DNA from 3 places in the Saccharothrix sp. CCNWYY140 genome. Region 3 is predicted to be linked to each of the others. Evidence: riboswitches for the same ligand, from Rfam matches in the RefSeq annotation. Region 3 holds a riboswitch; each other region holds the start of a gene.

Region 1 (5,888 bases), on a different contig from region 3:
CGCCGGTGAAGTGGGGCACCAAGCCGTTGACCGCGCGCAGCAGCGTGGACTTGCCCGCCCCGGTCCGGCCGACGACCAGGCACAGCTCGCCCTCCGGCACCTCCAGGTCCACCCCGGACAGCACCGGGCGCCCGGCGCCGGGGTAGGTGACGGAGACGTCCTCGAACCGGATCATGTCCTCTTCCGATCGGCGATCAGCACCGGCGCGAGCGCGCACAGCAGGCCCAGCGCGGGCAGCAGCGGCAGGTCCGGCGCGGTCAGCGGGACGGTCGGCATCACCAGGTCCGGCCCGAGGAACGCCGTCACCGCCGCGACCAGCCCGGACGTCACGACCACCGCCTCCCGCAGGCCCCACGTGTCGGGCCGGTACCGGCTGCGCCGCACCCGCCGCGACCCGGTCCACAGCCCGGCCGCCGACAGCACCACGCCCACCACCAGCATCCACACGCCGAGCGTGCCGCTGCCCAGCAACGCGTACGCCCCGATGCACAGCCCGAGCAGACCACCCAACACCAGGAACCCGGTCAGCACACGGGTCCGCATGGGCAGGCCGGCGTTGCGGCCGTAGCCGCGCGAGTCCATCGCCGCCGCCAGCACCAGCGAGCGCTCGAACGCGTCCTCCAACACCGGCACCAGCAGCAGCTTCACCGCCCGCACACCGCGCACCACGTCACCGCGCAACGCCCGCGCCCGCCGCACCGACCGCGCACTGGCCACGAGCTGGGGCGCGACCGTCATGGCCACCACGACCGCGACGCTGACCTCGTAGAGGGCGGCGGGCAGCGATCGCAGCAGCCGCTTGGCGTTGGCCAGCGCGTTGGCCGCGCCGACGCAGCACAGCAGGGTCGCCAGCTGGAGTCCTTGGCACAACGCGAACACCAGACCCTCGGCGGTCAGGGGTCCGCCGAGCCGGATGCCGTGCGCCCAGTCGGGCAGAGGGACCTCGGGCAGGTCGACCAGCACGGTCGGCCCGTCCACCCCGCCCAGGACGATGTGGAACAGCACCCGGATGCCGATCACGGCCAGCCCGAACTTGAAGAACACGCCGTAGGAGTCGGCCCACGGCGTGTCCTGGCGGCAGGTCACCGCGACGAACCCGGCGACCGCGACCACCAGCCCGAGCACGACGGGGTTGGTGCCGCGACTGGCCACCGCCGCCAACCCCAACGCCCACAACCACCACGCGCCCGGGTGCACCGCCCGGCTCACGAACCGGCACCACCGGACTCGCTCTCGGCCCGCCGCCGGGCGATCCACCACCCGGCCGCACCCAGCGCGGCCATCACCGCCAGCCCGACGATCAACCCGACCGGCACACCCCGGTCCTCCCGCGCCTGCCCGGCCGGCACCACGGACGCGGTGGACTCCGTGGTGGGCGCGGCCCCCGAGGACGGGACCGACTCACCGGTCGCCGGAGCACTCGACCCGGTCGAGCTGTCCCCGGCCTGGCTCGACGCGGTCTGACTCGGCGCAGTCTGACCAGGCGCGGGCTGGCCTGGTGCGGGCTGACCCGCCGCCGGCTGCCCCGAGGTGGGTTGGCCGGGAGCGGGCTGACCAGGCGCGGGAGCGGGCGGCTGGGGCTGGGGTTGCGGTTGGGGCTGTGGGGCCGGCGCGGGCGGGGCGATGCCGGGTTGGCCGCCCGCGCCGAACGCCCACCCCTCGACACTGCCCGGCGCCGGGTCGTACGCCGACGCGCCGGCACTGCTGTAGCTCCACGACCCACCGGCCGTGCCGTGCCAGTACGACCAGTAAGCCGTGTTCGGCGCGGCGTTGAAGCAAGGATCGCTCGTCGGCACCCCGTTGATCCGGCACACGAACCCGGGCTGCCGGCTGGCCAGGTCGAACGCGAACCCCGCGCCGCCCAACGCCGCCAACCCGCTGCCCGGGTCACCGCCGGCGCACCCGGTCCGCACACCGCCGCCCAACGACCCGAAGTCCACGACCACGGTCACGCCCGCGCACTCCGAGGCCGCCGACGCCGGAACGGGCGCACCCAGCAGCACCAACCCCAGCGCGAGCAGGGGCGCGACCAGCCTCATCGGCGAACCGAGGAGGACTGGCGGGCCGGGGCGTACCGGCGGCGGCCCAGCACCAAGGCCAACGCCCCCGCCACGACCAGCAGCGTCCCCAGCCACAAGGCGGGAGCGACGGGCACGCCGGTGCGCGCCAGCACCTCGGGCTGCTGCGCCTGCGGCCCGGCGGCCGGCGTCTCGGACGTGGTCGTGGTGGCGACGGTGGTGGTCGTCGTCGTGGCGGGGCAGTCCAGGACGGGCGCGGTGGCCTTGGCGTCGGAGGACGACAGCGTCGCGAAACCGGTGCCCACCAGGCCCAGCACGGCCTGCGCGGTGGCGCGGGTGGCGTTGGCGGGGGAGAAGCCCTTGGCGTCGTAGGCGATCGCGCCCGCCTGCTCGGCGCCGCAACCGACCTGGAGAGCCTTCAGGTACGCGACCGCCTTGTCCGCGGCTGCCGTGGCACCGGCCACGCGCAGCGCCTGCGCGGCCAGGCCGGTGGTGTTGGCGTTGGTGGTGGTGCCCGCGTCGCCCTTCTGGAGGACGTCGACGAAACCGCCGTCGGCCTGCTGCTGCGCGACCAGCCACTCGACTGCCTTGCCGGCCTCGGCGGTGCGGCCGGCGGCGAGCAGCGCCTGCGCCGCCATCGCGGTCGCGTCGACCTGCGCCACGCACGTGGCCTGCTCCAGGTCCAGCGGGTAGCCGCCGGTCGGGCACGCGGTGGCGGCCAGGTAGTCCACGGCGGCCTTGGGCGCGGTGCCGTGCCGTTCCAGCGCCAGGACGGCGAAGGACTGGCTGAAGCCGTTGCTGTAGTCGCCGGGGTAGGGCGACTTGTCGGAGAACCGGCCGGACGCGGTCAGCAGCGAGTTCAGCCCGGTGATCAGGTCGACGCCGCCGAACGCGGTCGGGTCCTCGCCGCGGACCTGCGCGGTGAGGGCGAGCTTGGCGTAGGAGCCGGCGTAGGCGGAGTCCTTGGGGTCGCCGATGTAGCCGGGCAGCACCTCGGGTTCGGCCAGCCACGCGGTCGCCTTGAGGGCGTTGTCCTCGGCGACGCCGGCGGCGGCGAAGGCCAGGACGGCGTCGATCGTGCCGCCGTGGTCGGGGTACAGCTTGCCGCCGTAGTCCACCTCGAACCGCTCGCCGTCCACGAGCCGGCGGGCCAGCCAGCCGGCGCCGGCCTCGGCGGTCGAGGTGGTGGCGGGTTGGGCCGCGGCCGGGGTGGCCACGAGCACCGACAGCGCGACGGCGGCGACGGCGGCGGCGGTCCGTCCGATCGACATGGTTGGGCCTTTCCGGGCGTGGGTGGACCCCGGACAGCCGTCGCCGACCCCCAGGCTCCGATCCGCTGACCTCGACGGTTTCGGGAGCGTTGCGGCGCAGGGCGGGCGTTCGGGCTCGTCCGCCGAGCGGACCTACCGTTGCGGGTCAGCGCCGGACTCCGACCGGCTTCCCCCGCACATGCGCGATTGCAGATCGTCTGTCACACGACATGGCGTGTCAATCCGCCTGTAGCGCGATGCTCCTCACTCGCTGCAACGGTTACCGTCGTTCGATCAATCCTGGGGAAGAGGGGTGTGGGATGGCGACTCTGGCGTCGGTGCGCGACGGCCTTGTGGCGTGGGTCGCACGGCGTTCGATCACGCGGTGGGTCATGGGGAGGATCGGTTCGCGCGCGTTGTCGCTGCTCCCGGACCGGGCGCTGGTGCCGTTGAAGCGCGACGGGGTGGTTCCCGCGGCCGAGTTGGAGCGGATGCGCCAGTCCGGCGCGATCCACCGGCTCCCGGTGCCGTTCGGCGTCCGGGTGTGGTTGGTCACGGGCCAGGACGAGGCGAAAAAGGTGCTTTCCGACACAGACGCGTTCAGCAACGACTACGCGCGGCTGGGTGCGGCGGTGGGGCGGATCGAGCAGACCCCCGGTGGTCTCGGGTTCGCCGACCCGCCGGACCACACGCGGCTGCGCAAGCTGCTCACGCCCGAGTTCACGATGCGGCGGCTGGCGCGGCTGGTGCCGCGCATCGACGAGATCGTGACCGAGCGGCTGGACGCGATGGAGGCGGCCGGGGGGCCGGTCGACCTGGTGCAGGAGTTCGCGCTGCCGATCCCGTCGCTGACGATCTGCGAGCTGCTGGGGGTGCCCTACGAGGACCGGGCGCGGTTCCAGGAGCTGGCGGCGGCGCGGTTCGACCTGTTCGGCGGTGCGACGCAGGCGCTCGGGGCGATCTCCGAGTCGCTCCGCTACATGGAGCAGATCGTCCGAAAGGAGCGCAAGAACCCGGGCGACGGGCTGATCGGCATGATCATCCGGGAGCACGGGGACGACGTCAGCGACGAGGAGTTGGCCGGGCTCGCCGACGGCGTGCTCACCGGTGGGTTCGACACCACCGCGAGCATGTTGGCGCTGGGCGCGATCGTGCTGATGAGCGATCCGGAGGCGCGGGCGCGGATGCGTGACGACGACGCCGCCGTGGGTCCGGTGGTGGAGGAGTTGCTGCGCCACCTGACCGTGGTGCAGGTGGCGTTCCCGCGGTTCGCCAAGCACGACATGGTGATCGCGGACACGCCGATCCAAGAGGGGGACGTCGTGGTGGTGTCGCTGAGCGCCGCCAACCGCGAAGGCCTGGAGAAGCTGGACTTCGACTCGGCGCGCAAGGTGTCGCAGCACCTCGCGTTCGGCTACGGCGCACACCGCTGTGTGGGTGCCGAGCTGGCGCGGATGGAGTTGCGGGCCGCGTACCCGGCGTTGTTGCGGCGGTTCCCGGACCTGCGGATGGCCGACGAGCGTCCGGCGTTCCGGACGGCGTCCATCGTGCACGGGGTGGAAGCGCTGTGGGTCCACACGCGATAGTGAAGTAGCGCTTAAAACAGCTCAAGAAGCCTTCACTTTTCCTGATGGGTTCCGTCGGGCAGCGTGAAGGGCATGACGAGTCGATCGGTGTTGCGGACGGGTGCTCTGGCCCTGTTGTGGGGTTCGTGCTTCCTGTGGATCGAACTGGCCCTCACCGGCCTGGCGCCCGTCCAGCTCACCGTGATCCGCTGCGCCCTGGGCGCGGCGGTGCTGCTGGTCCTGGCCCGCGTGGGCGGTCAGCGGCTGCCGCGCGACCCGCGCACGTGGGGCCACCTGGCCGTGGCCGCCCTGTTCTGCAACGCGGTGCCGTTCGCGTTGTTCGCGATCGGGCAGCAGAGCGTGGACTCGGGTGTGGCGGGCGTGATCAACGCCACGACCCCGCTGTGGTCGCTGGTGATCGGGTTCTCGGTGGGTCTGGACCGCGACCTGCGGCCGGTGCGGCTGGGCGGGCTGGCCCTGGGCTTCGCGGGCGTGGTGCTGATCTTCGCGCCGTGGCAGCAGAACGGCCTGATGAGCCTGGGTGCGCTGGCGTTGCTGGGCGCCGCCGCCAGCTACGCGATCGCCTTCCTCTACATGGGTCGCCACCTGGTCGGGAAGGGCGGTCCGCTGGCGATCTCCGCCGCTCAGCTGACCGCGGCGACGGCGTGGAGCGCTCTGGCCCTGCCCACGTCCGGGCCGGCGCACCTGAACGTGACCGCGGTGGTGGCGGTGGTGGTGCTCGGGGTCTTCGGGACCGGGGTCACCTTCGTCCTGAACTACCGGATCATCGAGGACGAGGGTCCCACCGCCGCCGCGACGGTCGGCTACCTGCTGCCCGTGGTGTCGGTGGCGTTGGGCGCGATCGTGCTGGGGGAGCCGTTGACGGTCCGGATCGTCGTGGGCATGGCCGTGGTGCTCGCCGGTGTCGCCATGACCCGGCTGGCGGTGCCGCGACGGCCACAAGAGGTGTCCGCTCCTCACCAGTTGCCGGTTATGTCGACCGAGCGTGAAGGGGGCGGCGGCTATTCAGTGGATGACCGTTGACCGGCGCTGAG
Region 2 (5,888 bases), on a different contig from region 3:
GTCCTTGTCCCGGGACCGGTCGACGAACAGCTCGCCGGGGGCCTGGCCCCAGTGCTGTTCGATCTCCTGCCGGGTGTCCTCGGGGAGGGTGGCGAACCACTCGCGGTAGGCGGAGGCCTTGATGCGCACCGGGTTGCCCTGGATCTGCTCCTCGGTGAGCCAGTCCACGTCCTGACCGCCGGCGGCGATGAGCGCGTGGATCAGGGCGTCGCCGTCGAGGTTGTCCACGCCGGGCAGGTCGTCGCCGATGTCGTAACCGTTGTCGCGCAGGGCGTTGAGGAGCCGGACGACGCTGGCCGGGGTGTCGAGGCCGACCGCGTTGCCGATGCGGGAGTGCTTGGTCGGGTAGGCCGACAGCATGACGACGATCTTCTTGTCGGCGTTGGGGATGTGCCGGAGTCGTGCGTGGCGGACGGCGATGCCGGCCACGCGCAGCGCGCGCTCGGGGTCGGCGACGTAGACGGTGAGACCGTCCTCGTCGACCTCCTTGAAGGAGAACGGGACGGTGATGATCCGGCCGTCGAACTCGGGGATGGCGACCTGGGTGGCGGTGTCCAAAGGGGACAGTCCGTCGTCGTTCTCGTCCCACGCGGCACGGCTGGAGGTCAGGCACAGGCCCTGGAGGATCGGGATGTCGAGCGCGGCCAGCGCGCCCACGTCCCAGGCGTCGTCGTCCCCGCCCGCGGAGGCCGTGGCGGGCTTGGTGCCGCCGGCCGCGAGCACGGTCACGACCAGCGCGTCGGCCTTGCCGAGTTCGGCGAGCAGTTCGGGTTCGGCGGTGCGCAGGGACGCGCAGTAGATCGGCAGCGCCCGGCCGCCCTTGGCCTCGATCGCGTCGCAGAGGGCGTGCACGAACGCGGTGTTCCCGGCGACGTGGTGAGCCCGGTAGTACAACACCGCCACGACCGGAGCCGCCAAATTGTCGGTGGTCGGTGGGACGATGGAAGCGGGGGCCGGAGGCCGCCCCTCGGCGCGCTCCAGCAGGCCCCAGGTGGGGGCGGCGACGGGCGGGTTGAAGCCGAAACCGGTCAGCAGGACCGTGTCGGACAGGAAGTTGAAGAGCTCGGCGAGGTTCGCCGGGCCGCCGTGGGCGAGGTAGGCATGCGCCTCCGCGCACACCCCGCCCGGCACGGTGGACAGCTCCATCAGCGGCGCGTCCGGGTTCTGCTCACCGCCGAGCACGACGACCGGGCGGGGGCCGGCGAGCAGCCAGTCCAGGCCCTCCTCCCACATCCGCCGACCGCCCAGGATGCGCACGACCACCAGGTCCACGCCCTCAACCAGGGCGGGCAGGTCGTCCACGGTCAGCCGGGCGGGGTTGCCCAGGCGGAAGTCGGCGCCGCTCGATCGGGCGGACAGCAGGTCGGTGTCGGAGGTCGACAGCAGCAGGATCACGTGCGGGCTCCATCCCTCGGGGGTCCTCGCCCCAGGTCGTAGGGAAACGGCTGGGCGAGAGTTCCTGGCTCCCGGGCTCGCGCCCGGTCACAGTGGCGGGACCGCGCCGGATTCGCACCGGCTTCCTCTGCTGTGCTTCGCCGTTCGGAGCCAACCCTAACGGGCGTTAGCATCCAGCCCATGCCCCAGGAGCGTGAACGACCCGACGCGTGCCCCGGCGCCGTCGACGTGCACCAGGCGGCCGACGGCGGGCTGGCGCGCGTCCGGGTGCCCGGCGGGACGCTCTCGGCCGTCCAGTTCGACGCCCTGCGCGGGGCCGCGCTGGAGTGGGGCGACGGGTCGCTCGAGCTGACCTCGCGGGCGAACGTGCAGATCAGGGGCTTGCGGGCGGGTGACGAGCACGTCCTGGGAGCGCTCCTGACCGAAGTCGGCCTGCTGCCCTCGCGGACGCACGAGCGGATGCGCAACATCATCGCCGCGCCGCTGGAGGACAACCAGGACCTGGTGGACGAGATCGACCGGGCGCTGTGCGCGGTGCCGGGGCTGGCCGACCTGCCGGGGCGGTTCCTGGTCACAGTGGGTGCGGGCGTGAGCGGGCTGGGTGGGGACATCGGCCTGGTGGGTGACGCCTTGTTCCTCGCCGGAACCGATTCCGGGGTGCGCGTGACCGATCCAGTGGCGGCGGTGGTGGCGGCTTCCCGGCTGTTCCAGCGGATCCGCGGCAGCGCCTGGCGGCTGTCCGAAGTGGACTCCGGTGTGCGGAAGATCACGGACGCCCTGGGCGAGCCGGTCGCCGAAAGGCTTGTCCCGGCTGTGACTCCGGTCGCACCCGGGGAGTACGGCTCTCAGGTGGTCGCGGGGGTGCCGCTGGGGCGGCTGGACGCCCGGCTGCTCGCCGGGGTGCCGGTGCGGATCACGCCGTGGCGCAGTGTGGTCGTGCCGAGCGGGACGGATACGACAGGGCTGTTCACCTCGCCGGACTCGCCGTGGCACGGCGTGAGCGCGTGCACCGGGCGGCCCGGCTGCGCGAAGTCGCTGTCGGACGTGCGGGCGGACGCCACGGCGTGGATCGGCACGCCGCACGCGGGTCGGGTGCACTGGTCGGGTTGCGCGCGGCGGTGCGGGCGGCCGGCGGGGGACGTGGTGGAGTACGTCGCGACCGGCGACGGGTACGAGGAGATCAGGTGACCAGCTACATCAAGGACGGCGCGGAGATCTACCGCCAGTCGTTCGCGACCATCCGCGCCGAGGCGGACCTGACCGGGCTGCCGGCGGACGTGGCGCGGGTCGCGGTGCGGATGATCCACGCCTGCGGCATGGTCGACCTGGTCCACGACCTCTCCTACTCCCCCGGCGTGGTCGAGTCCGCGCGGGAGGCGCTGCTCGCGGGCGCGCCGATCCTGTGCGACGCGCAGATGGTGGCGGCGGGCGTGACGCGCAAGCGGTTGCCCGCGGACAACGAGGTGCTGTGCACGTTGTCCGACCCGCGCGTGCCCGGTTTGGCCGCGGAGATGGGCAACACGCGCAGTGCGGCGGCGCTGGAGCTGTGGGGTGACCGGTTGGAAGGCGCGGTGGTGGCCATCGGCAACGCGCCGACCGCGTTGTTCCACCTGCTGGACATGGTGGCCGCGGGCGCGCCGAAGCCCGCCGCCGTGCTGGGCGTGCCGGTCGGGTTCATCGGCGCGGCCGAGTCGAAGGACGCCTTGGCGGCCAACGACCTCGGCTTGGAGTACCTGGTCGTGCGCGGGCGTCGGGGCGGCAGCGCCATGACCGCGGCGGCCGTCAACGCGATCGCGAGCGAGGAAGAATGACGGGCAGGCTGTACGGGGTCGGGGTGGGGCCGGGCGACCCGGAGCTGGTGACCGTCAAGGCGGCCCGGCTGATCGGCGAGGCCGACGTGGTGGTGTTCCACAGCGCGCGGCACGGCCGCAGCGTGGCCCGGAACATCGCCGCCTGCTACATGCGGCCGGACCAGATCGAAGAGCAGCTGGTCTACCCGGTGACGACCGAGGACAGCGACGACTACCAGGGCGAGATCGACGCGTTCTACGAGGAGTGCGCGGCGCGGCTGGCGGCGCACCTGGACGCGGGGCGGACCGTGGTGGTGCTGGCGGCGGGCGACCCGTTCTTCTACGGCTCGTACATGCACCTGCACAAGCGGTTGGCGGACCGGTACCCGGCGGAGGTCGTGCCCGGGGTGACGTCGGTGTCGGCCGGCGCGGCGGTGATCGGGAAGCCGTTGGTGGAGCGGGACGAGGTGCTCACCGTGCTGCCCGGCACGCTGCCCGCCGACACGCTGGCCGCGCACCTCTCCTCCGGCGACCCGGTGGCGATCATGAAGCTGGGTCGGACGTTCCCGCAGGTGCGGGCGGCGTTGGAACGGTCGGGGCGGCTGGACGAGGCCTGGTACGTCGAGCGCGCCACGACCGGGAAGCAACGCACCTCGCCACTGTCCGAAGTGGACGCTGACGGGGTGCCGTACTTCTCGTTGGCGTTGCTGCCCAGCAAGTCCCCCAGCTCGCCCGAGGGCCGCGGTGAGGTGGTGGTGGTCGGTCTGGGTCCGGCCGGGCCGGAGTGGCTGACGCCCGAGGCGCGGCAGGCGTTGGCGTCGGCGGATGACCTGGTCGGGTACGTCACCTACCTCGATCGGGTGGCCGTGTCGCCGCGCCAGCGCAAGCACGCCTCGGACAACAAGGTGGAGTCCGAGCGGGCGGCGTTCGCGCTGGACCTGGCCAAGCGGGGGCGGCGGGTGGCCGTGGTGTCCTCCGGTGACCCGGGGGTGTTCGCGATGGCCAGCGCCGTGCTGGAGGTGGCCGCCGAGGAGCAGTTCGCCGACGTGCCCGTGCGGGTCCTGCCGGGCCTGACCGCCGCGCACGCGGTGGCCAGCCGGGCGGGCGCGCCGCTGGGGCACGACTACGCCGTGATCTCGCTGTCCGACCGGCTCAAGCCGTGGGACGTCATCGCGTCCCGCCTGGCCGCCGCCGCTGCCGCCGACCTGGTGCTGGCGATCTACAACCCGGCCTCGCGCAGCCGGACGTGGCAGGTGGAGAAGGCCCGTGACCTGCTGCTGGAGCACCGCGCGCCGGACACCCCGGTCGTGGTGGGGCGCGATGTCGGCGGTCCGGAGGAGGAGGTCCGCGTGGTGCGGCTGGCCGACCTGGACCCGTCGACCGTGGACATGCGCTGCCTGCTGCTGATCGGCTCGTCCCAGACGAAGCTGACCGACCGCGGCACCGTCTTCACGCCCCGCCGCTACCCCGGCTGACCCACTCGACCGCTTCGGCGACCGTCCCCACCACGTCGACCCCGGCGGGCAGGGGCGGTCGCCTCACGACGACCACCGGGATGCCCAGCTCTTTCGCGGCTTGCAGCTTGGCGGAGGTCATCGGCCCGCCGCTGTCCTTGGTGACCAGCACCTCGATGTCGTGCTCCCGCAGGAGTTCCAGCTCGCTGTCCACTGTGTACGGTCCGCGGTCGAGCAGGACGGTCACGCCGGGCACCGGCGGCTCGGGCGGGTCCACCGTGCGCGCGATACCGCTGGAGAACGCCCCCAGCCCCTGCCGCCCGGTGGTGATGAACGCCCTGCGCTCCCCCACCGCCGCTGCCGCCTCTTCCAGCGAGTCCACCCAGGTCCAGCCTTCTTCCGCCGGCCATCCGGGCCGCCGCAGCACCAGCAACGGCACGCCGGCTTCCCGACAGGCCGCGACGGCGTTGGCGGTCATCCGCTCGGCGAACGGGTGCGTGGCGTCGACCACCGCGGACACGTCTTCGGTCCGCAGGTACTCGACCAGCCCCCCCACCCCGCCGAACCCGCCGATCCGCACCTCACCGACCGGCAGCCGGGGCGCGCTCACCCGCCCGGCCAGCGACGACACCACCCGCAGCGGCGCGGCGGTGTCATACCCGGCTGGCAGACTGAGCCCCGGGGGCGCTTCGACTGCACTGTCGCACCCGGCCGGCAGAATGAGCCCCAGGGGAGCTTCGGCCGCAGTGTCGTACCCCCGTGGGACAATGGAATCGGGGGCCGGAGGCCGCCCGCCGGTCAGCTCCGCAGCCAGCGCGCGGGCCTCGCCGGTGCCACCCAGGACCAACACGGTTCTCACGGCTGTTGCATCCTGACCTCGTGAACCTGCGCTACGGGTGGACGACCGGGGCCTGCGCCACGGCCGCCACCACCGCCGCCTACACGGCGCTGCTCACCGGAGAGTTCCCCGACCCGGTGGAGATCCTGCTGCCCAAGGGCCAGACCCCGAGCTTCGCCCTCGCGCAGGAGGAACTCGCCGAGGACCACGCCTCCGCCGCCGTCGTCAAGGACGCGGGGGACGACCCGGACGTCACGCACGGCGCGCTCATCCGCTCGACGGTCCGCCACGGCGCACCGGGAACGGGTGTCACGTTCAAGGCCGGTCCCGGCGTGGGCACGGTCACCAAGCCCGGCCTGCCCCTCCCGGTGGGCGAGCCGGCCATCAACCCGGTTCCCCGCCGGATGATGC
Region 3 (5,888 bases):
GACGCCGCCGTTCTGGGGCACGCGGGTGGTCAAGGGCGTGCCGGTCGCCGAGTACTCGGCGATGCTGGACGAGCGGGCCACCTTCATGGGCCAGTGGGGGCTGCGCGGCTCGCGCGGCGACGGCCCCACCTACGAGGACCTGGTGGAGACCGAGGGCCGGCCACGCTTGCGCTACTGGCTGGACCGGCTGGCCACCGAAGGCGTGCTGGCGCACGCGGCCGTCGTCTACGGCTACTTCCCGTGCGTGGCCGAGGACGACACGCTGGTGGTGCTCTCGGAGCCCTCGATCGACGCCCCGGAACGCACCCGGTTCACCTTCCCGCGCCAGAAGCGCGACCGGCGGCTGTGCCTGGCGGACTTCTGGCGGCCCCGGTCGGCCGGCGAGGTCGACGTGATCGCGTTCCACCTGGTCACGATGGGTCAGCCGATCGCCGACTACGCCAACGAGCTGTTCGCCAAGGACTCCTACCGGGAGTACCTGGAGGTCCACGGCCTGGGCGTCCAGCTGACCGAAGCGCTGGCCGAGTACTGGCACCGCCGCATCCGTGAGGAGCTGCGCTGGCCGGACGGCGGTTCGGTGGCGGCGGAGGACCCGTCGGACGTCGAGGACTTCTTCAAGCTCGGCTACCGCGGCGCGCGCTACTCGCTGGGCTACGGCGCGTGCCCGAACATGGAGGACCGGGTCAAGGTCGTGGACCTGCTGGAACCCGGTCGGATCGGGGTCGAGCTGTCGGAGGGGTTGCAGCTGCACCCGGAGCAGTCGACGGACGCGTTCGTGGCGCACCACCCCGAGGCGAAGTACTTCAACGCGTGATGGGTGGTCGTGGAGAGAGGGGCGGCATGACCGTCGAGGCCGTGCTGTGGGACATGGACGGCACCCTGCTGGACTCGGAGAAGCTGTGGGACGTCCCGCTCTACGAGTTCGCCGAGAAGCTGGGCGGCACGCTGTCGCTGGCGACCCGGCAGGCGATGGTGGGGACCAACGTGCCGACGACGATGTCGTTGCTGTTCGCCGAGGTCGGGATCGTGCCGACGCCGGAGGAGACGGCGGACGGCGCGGCCTGGATCCTGCGGCGCACCGAGGAGGTGTTCCGGGCGGGACTGCCGTGGCGACCGGGCGCTCAGGAGGCCTTGCGGGCGGTGCGCGATTCGGGCGTTCCGATGGCGCTGGTGACCTCGACCGAACGCGGGCTGACCGAGCTCGCGCTGGACACCATCGGCCGTGAGCTGTTCGACGCCACCGTGTGCGGTGACGAGGTCGAAGGCCGCAACAAGCCTTTGCCGGACCCGTACCTGAAGGCGGCCCGACTGCTCGGCGTGGACGCGTCTCGCTGCGTCGCCATCGAGGATTCGCCGACCGGCGTGTCTTCGGCTGTCGCGGCGGGCTGCACGGTGCTGGTCGTGCCGTGCGACGTGCCGGTGCAGGCGGGGGAGCGGCGGATCTTCCGTGAGTCCCTGATCGGCGTGGACCTCGACGTGCTGGCGGCGCTGCGCGCCTGATTCCCGGTCCCGGACGGCTCAATGCCCGGGACCGGGTTCCGATCAGGCCGCCAGTGCTTGCGCGCGGGCGGTCGACTTGCGCACCGAAGGGTCGGTGAGCAGGCCGAACACCACGCCCAGGCCCAGCCACAGGGTGGCGGTTTCGGCGAGGGACGCCAGGCGGAACTGCCACAGGACGTCGCTGGGCATGTCCGCCGGGATCGGGTCCGGCGGGGCCGGGAAGGCCAGCAGGACCACCACGACACCGGTGATCGCGGCCAGCGCCACCACCGTCGAGCGGACCGGCGCGGCCAGGTGGGTCAGGCGGGAGGCCAGGTAGCTCGACCCGTAGACCACCACGAACCCCGCCGCGATGACGCCCAGGTAGAGCAGCGTCCGGTAGTCCACGGTGTCCGGGTTGCCCACCGCGGGCGGGTTGGCCGGGTACTTCACCGCGGGCAGCAGGGCCGCCGCGCCGAACGCCGCCGCGCCCAGCGTCACGCTGCGGGTGAACGGCGGGCGGTTGGTGAACCAGCGGCGGCTGCCCGCGTAGGCGGTGGCGAACAACGCGCCGATCGCCAAGCCGACGATCACCGCCGCCAGCACGCCGCCGACCATCTGAGTGCCTCGGCCGAACAGCTCGCCGTGGTCGTGCCCGCCCGATTCCGCCGCGGGTTCCGCGGCGGCACGTGCCTCCTCAACGGCCAACGCCGCCCGGATGGGCACCTCCACGACGACGAGCCCGACGAGGCCCGCCAGCAATCCGGCTATGCCGCCCGCGCCGACTCCGCGCAGCAGCACGCCCTTGTAAGTGGTCATGGTCGGGTGCCTAGTGGCACGGGACGCCGAGCGCGTGGCGCCCGTCGTGGAAGAACTCGTGCAGCGACTCGGCGGCGTGACCGAGGGCGATGCCGTTCTCCTGGAGGACGAGCCAGGTCACCATCAGCGCGACCAGCGCGACGGCATAGGCCCACCGGGGGATGGGAAGGGAAAGGTGGTGCGCGGGGCTCGTCATGACGGCCTCCTCCATACCTCGTGGAAGGTCAACAACAACTCGCGCCGCAGCCGGTCTCCTGACTCCCGGATCGACACCGTCCCCGCGTCTTCCCAGCCGCACCGTGCGACCAGTGACGTTCTCGGCGGGTTGGCTCCCCGGTCACAGTGGCGAGGACCGCGCCGGATTCCCACCGGCTTCCCGTCCACTGCGGCGCTGGAACCGTAAAGGTCCACAACGCCCCGGCACAACCGACCAGACGAGTTGTCATCCACCTCACGCTCGGTCCACCTCGGCGAATGGAGCAGCGCCCTGCGGCGAGCGCGGGCGGGAGCCGGTGGTTCGCGAGGGCGCGAAGGGTGGTTGGCAGAGGGCGGGCCGCCTCGCCGGCCGCGGGCGGCCTGGCTGGCTGCGGGCGGCCTGGCTGGCTGCGGGCGGCCTGGCTGGCTGCGGGCGGCGTGGCTGGCTGCGGGCGGCGTGGCTGGCTGCGGGCGGCCTGGCTGGCTGCGGGCGGCGTGGCTGGCTGCGGGCGGCGTGGCTGGCTGTGGGCGGCGGCGTGGCCGGCTGTCGTGGGAGCGGGTGGCCGGCTGGGGCGGCAGCGGGCGGGCCGCCTCAGTGGCGTGGGTGGATCACCTTGGCGGGAGGGGACAGTCGCCGCAGGTGCCGCCGCCGTCGAGGCGGTAGTACAGGCAGCAGCTGCGCCGGCGGAACGCGACCTCGCCGGGGAAGGGGATGAAGTCGCCCGAGCCCTTGAGCGGCGGTTCCGACAGCAGCCGTTCGCCGACCGCCACGCAGTGCTCCGCCGACGCGATACCGCTGCGCGCGACCGTCTTGAGCGCGCCGGCGATCGAGGACGCGGCGTTGCCCCACAGCAGCCCGCTCGCCACCGGCACCACCGACCGCACCGCCTCGACCACCGGCTCCAGCGACTCGGCGATCCCGACGCCCGGCGTGGCTTGATCGATCCGCACGCGCAGCCCCTCCGGCCCGTAGTGCCACCACAGGTTGTCGGGTCGGATGTCGGGCGCGGTCCCGTCGACGGCGTGCGCGGCGGCTGTCGGGCACAGCAGGCGCGCGGTGTAGCTGAGGAAGAACAGCGACGCCGCCACCCGCCGCTCCCGCGTCCGGTAGCGCTCCCCGATGGCGTCGAGGGTCCGCGGCAGCGCGGGTCCGTCGAGCAAGTCCGCGCCGGACCTCCACTCCTCGCCCGGACGGCCGATGTCGAGCGCGAAGAACGGGCTGAGACCGCGCACCTGGCGCAGGGTGGACAACACGGCGGCGAAGTCGGGCACGTCGCCTAGTCTGCCGCCCGTGGACGCACTGGGGCTGGGACTCACCTTCGGCTTGGCCGCGAGCATCAGCCCCGGACCGCTGTTGGTGCTGGTGGTGACCTCGGCGCTGCGGTCGGGTTGGCGTGCCGGCGCGTTGGCCGCGTGCGCGCCCCTGCTGTCGGACGCCGTCGTGGTCGGCGTGACCGTGCTCGTGCTCGACCGACTCCCCGCACGGGCGCTGGGCGTCCTCGGGGTCGTCGGCGCGGTGTTCGTCGTGTGGAGCGGCGTGCAGACCGTGCGCGAAGCCCGAACCGCCACCCTCGACAGCTCCGCCGAGGCAGGCGGCGACGCCCTGCGCCGCGCCGCGCTGGTGAACCTCCTCAGCCCACACCCGTGGGTCGCCTGGGCCACCGCCCTCGGTCCGCTGACGATCACGACGTGGCGCGCGTCGGCCGGCGCGGCAGTGGCTCTGCTGGTCGGCTTCTACGTGATGCTCATCGGCGGCAAGGTCGTCATCGCCGTCCTCATCGCACGCGGCAGGCGACGGCTCAGCGACACCGGCTACCGGCGCGCGCTGACCGGCGCCGGCGTGCTGCTGGCCCTCGCCGGTGTGGCGCTGGGGATCGAGTTCGCCGGCTACGGCACCTGAGGTCGGTCGGGACAAGCAAGCGGTCAGGACGGGTAGGCGGTCAGACAGTGGGCGGTCAGGGCAGGTAGAAGGTGATCAGGTCGGAGCGGATCGGCGGGAACAGGGTGTGCATCAGGTCCGCGTTCGGTCCCGGGTAGACGTCCGGCTCGCGCGCGGTCAGGCCGCGCAGGCCGTACGGCCCGAACAGCAGTGACGCCAGCTTGTCCGGAGCCACACCGCAGCCGCCCGCCACACCCGGCGCCTGCATGGTGCCGCCCGCCACCACCTCGCCCACCTCGCCGGCCTTGAACGGCAGGCGCACGTGGGAGCGGTAGAACGACACGACGGCCTCGCCCTCCGCGTCGGCGAACTCCGACACGGCCAGCCGCCGGCCGAACACCGGGCGCAGGTGGTCCAGCAGCGCCACCGGGTCGGCGATGCGCACGTAGTACGAGTTCGCCTCCTCCGGCGCGGGACCCAGGAACGGCTCCAGGGCCTCGCCGGCCAACGTGCCCGGACGCTCGTTCGCCGTCGTCGCACCGGTGTGCGCCAGCAGCGCCTGCACCGCACCGGCCTCCGTCACGGCGACCTCGGCCAGGCGCACGCCCTCCTCCGGCGGCGTGGACCGGCCGGAGCCGACCGGCACGCCGTCGCGCTCCACCAGCCACTGCGTGCTGCCGTCGCGCGCGATCAGCCAACGCCACAGCCCCAGGGAGTGCGGCATCGACAGGTCCGCCCGCGCCTGCTCGGCCTCCTGGAGGCGGTGCAGCGTCGGGATGTCGTCGAACGTCGCCTCGCGCACGGTGTACCCGTCGGCGGACGCACCCGCGCCCACCACGGGCCGGACCGGCGAGATGGGGATCGCGTACGTGTACCCGAACAGCCGGTAGAAGTACGGGATGCCCAACATCACCTGCACGAGCTGCCCGCGCGCGGCGGACCGCTCGTGCGCCCAGTCCATCAGGGCACGCACCAGCCCGCGACCCTCGTAGTCGCGATGGGTGGCGACCAGCTCCACCTGCCCCGCCGGGATCTCGACGCCGTCGAGGACCAACGTCTCGTCCAGCAGGGTGGCGGTGGAGACCACCCGGTCACCGTCCACGACGACCGCGCACGCCTCCCACCCGGCGTCCGGGTCCTCGACCACCAGGCGGTGGTCGACGGCGTCCTCGGGCTCGCCGCGCTCGGTGAGCAACGCGCCGATCTGGTCGAGGTCACGCGGCTCGGCGGTGCGCAGCACCAGCCCGTCCGACAGCGTCATGGTCGCAGTGTCGAGGGTGACCCTCCTTCCCTTCCACCGGTTTTCCGGTTGATCCGATTTGGCGCGCGGCTTCCCGCTGATCGACAATCCGCGCATGTCCTGGCTGCCGTCCGACTTCGTCCACCCGACCCACGTCGACCTGGGCACGGGCCACCACCTGCGGCCCATCCGGGAGTCCGATGTGGACCTGGACTACCCGGCGGTCATGAACTCACGCGACCGGCTCTGGTCCCTCTACGGCGAGAAGTGGGGGTG

What was found. A riboswitch is a leader RNA that binds a small molecule or an ion and turns the genes downstream of it on or off. The one in region 3 is predicted to bind cobalamin.
Region 1: it holds a riboswitch for cobalamin, as region 3 does, so the genes downstream of both, WBN91_RS22745 (peptidase) here and WBN91_RS13570 (CbtB-domain containing protein) in region 3, are expected to answer to the same signal.
Region 2: it holds a riboswitch for cobalamin, as region 3 does, so the genes downstream of both, cobN (cobaltochelatase subunit CobN) here and WBN91_RS13570 (CbtB-domain containing protein) in region 3, are expected to answer to the same signal.

Annotation. Positions count from the first base shown of each region.
Region 1 is NZ_JBBEGC010000054.1:2,754-8,641, forward strand. It holds gene WBN91_RS22730 (ABC transporter ATP-binding protein) at 1-175, opposite strand, end outside; gene WBN91_RS22735 (CbiQ family ECF transporter T component) at 172-1,209, opposite strand; gene WBN91_RS22740 (hypothetical protein) at 1,206-2,039, opposite strand; gene WBN91_RS22745 (peptidase) at 2,036-3,289, opposite strand; cobalamin riboswitch at 3,373-3,502, opposite strand; gene WBN91_RS22750 (cytochrome P450) at 3,589-4,854, shown strand; gene WBN91_RS22755 (DMT family transporter) at 4,927-5,877, shown strand.
Region 2 is NZ_JBBEGC010000057.1:29,462-35,349, reverse strand. It holds gene cobN (cobaltochelatase subunit CobN) at 1-1,395, opposite strand, end outside; cobalamin riboswitch at 1,432-1,564, opposite strand; gene WBN91_RS23575 (hypothetical protein) at 1,576-2,583, shown strand; gene WBN91_RS23570 (precorrin-8X methylmutase) at 2,580-3,206, shown strand; gene WBN91_RS23565 (precorrin-2 C(20)-methyltransferase) at 3,203-4,660, shown strand; gene WBN91_RS23560 (cobalt-precorrin-6A reductase) at 4,635-5,309, opposite strand; gene WBN91_RS23555 (cobalt-precorrin-5B (C(1))-methyltransferase) at 5,525-5,888, shown strand, end outside.
Region 3 is NZ_JBBEGC010000022.1:16,547-22,434, forward strand. It holds gene metH (methionine synthase) at 1-814, shown strand, start outside; gene WBN91_RS13560 (HAD family hydrolase) at 841-1,500, shown strand; gene WBN91_RS13565 (CbtA family protein) at 1,543-2,298, opposite strand; gene WBN91_RS13570 (CbtB-domain containing protein) at 2,309-2,494, opposite strand; cobalamin riboswitch at 2,526-2,701, opposite strand; gene WBN91_RS13575 ((2Fe-2S)-binding protein) at 3,103-3,765, opposite strand; gene WBN91_RS13580 (LysE family translocator) at 3,785-4,393, shown strand; gene WBN91_RS13585 (GNAT family N-acetyltransferase) at 4,449-5,633, opposite strand; gene WBN91_RS13590 (GNAT family N-acetyltransferase) at 5,728-5,888, shown strand, end outside.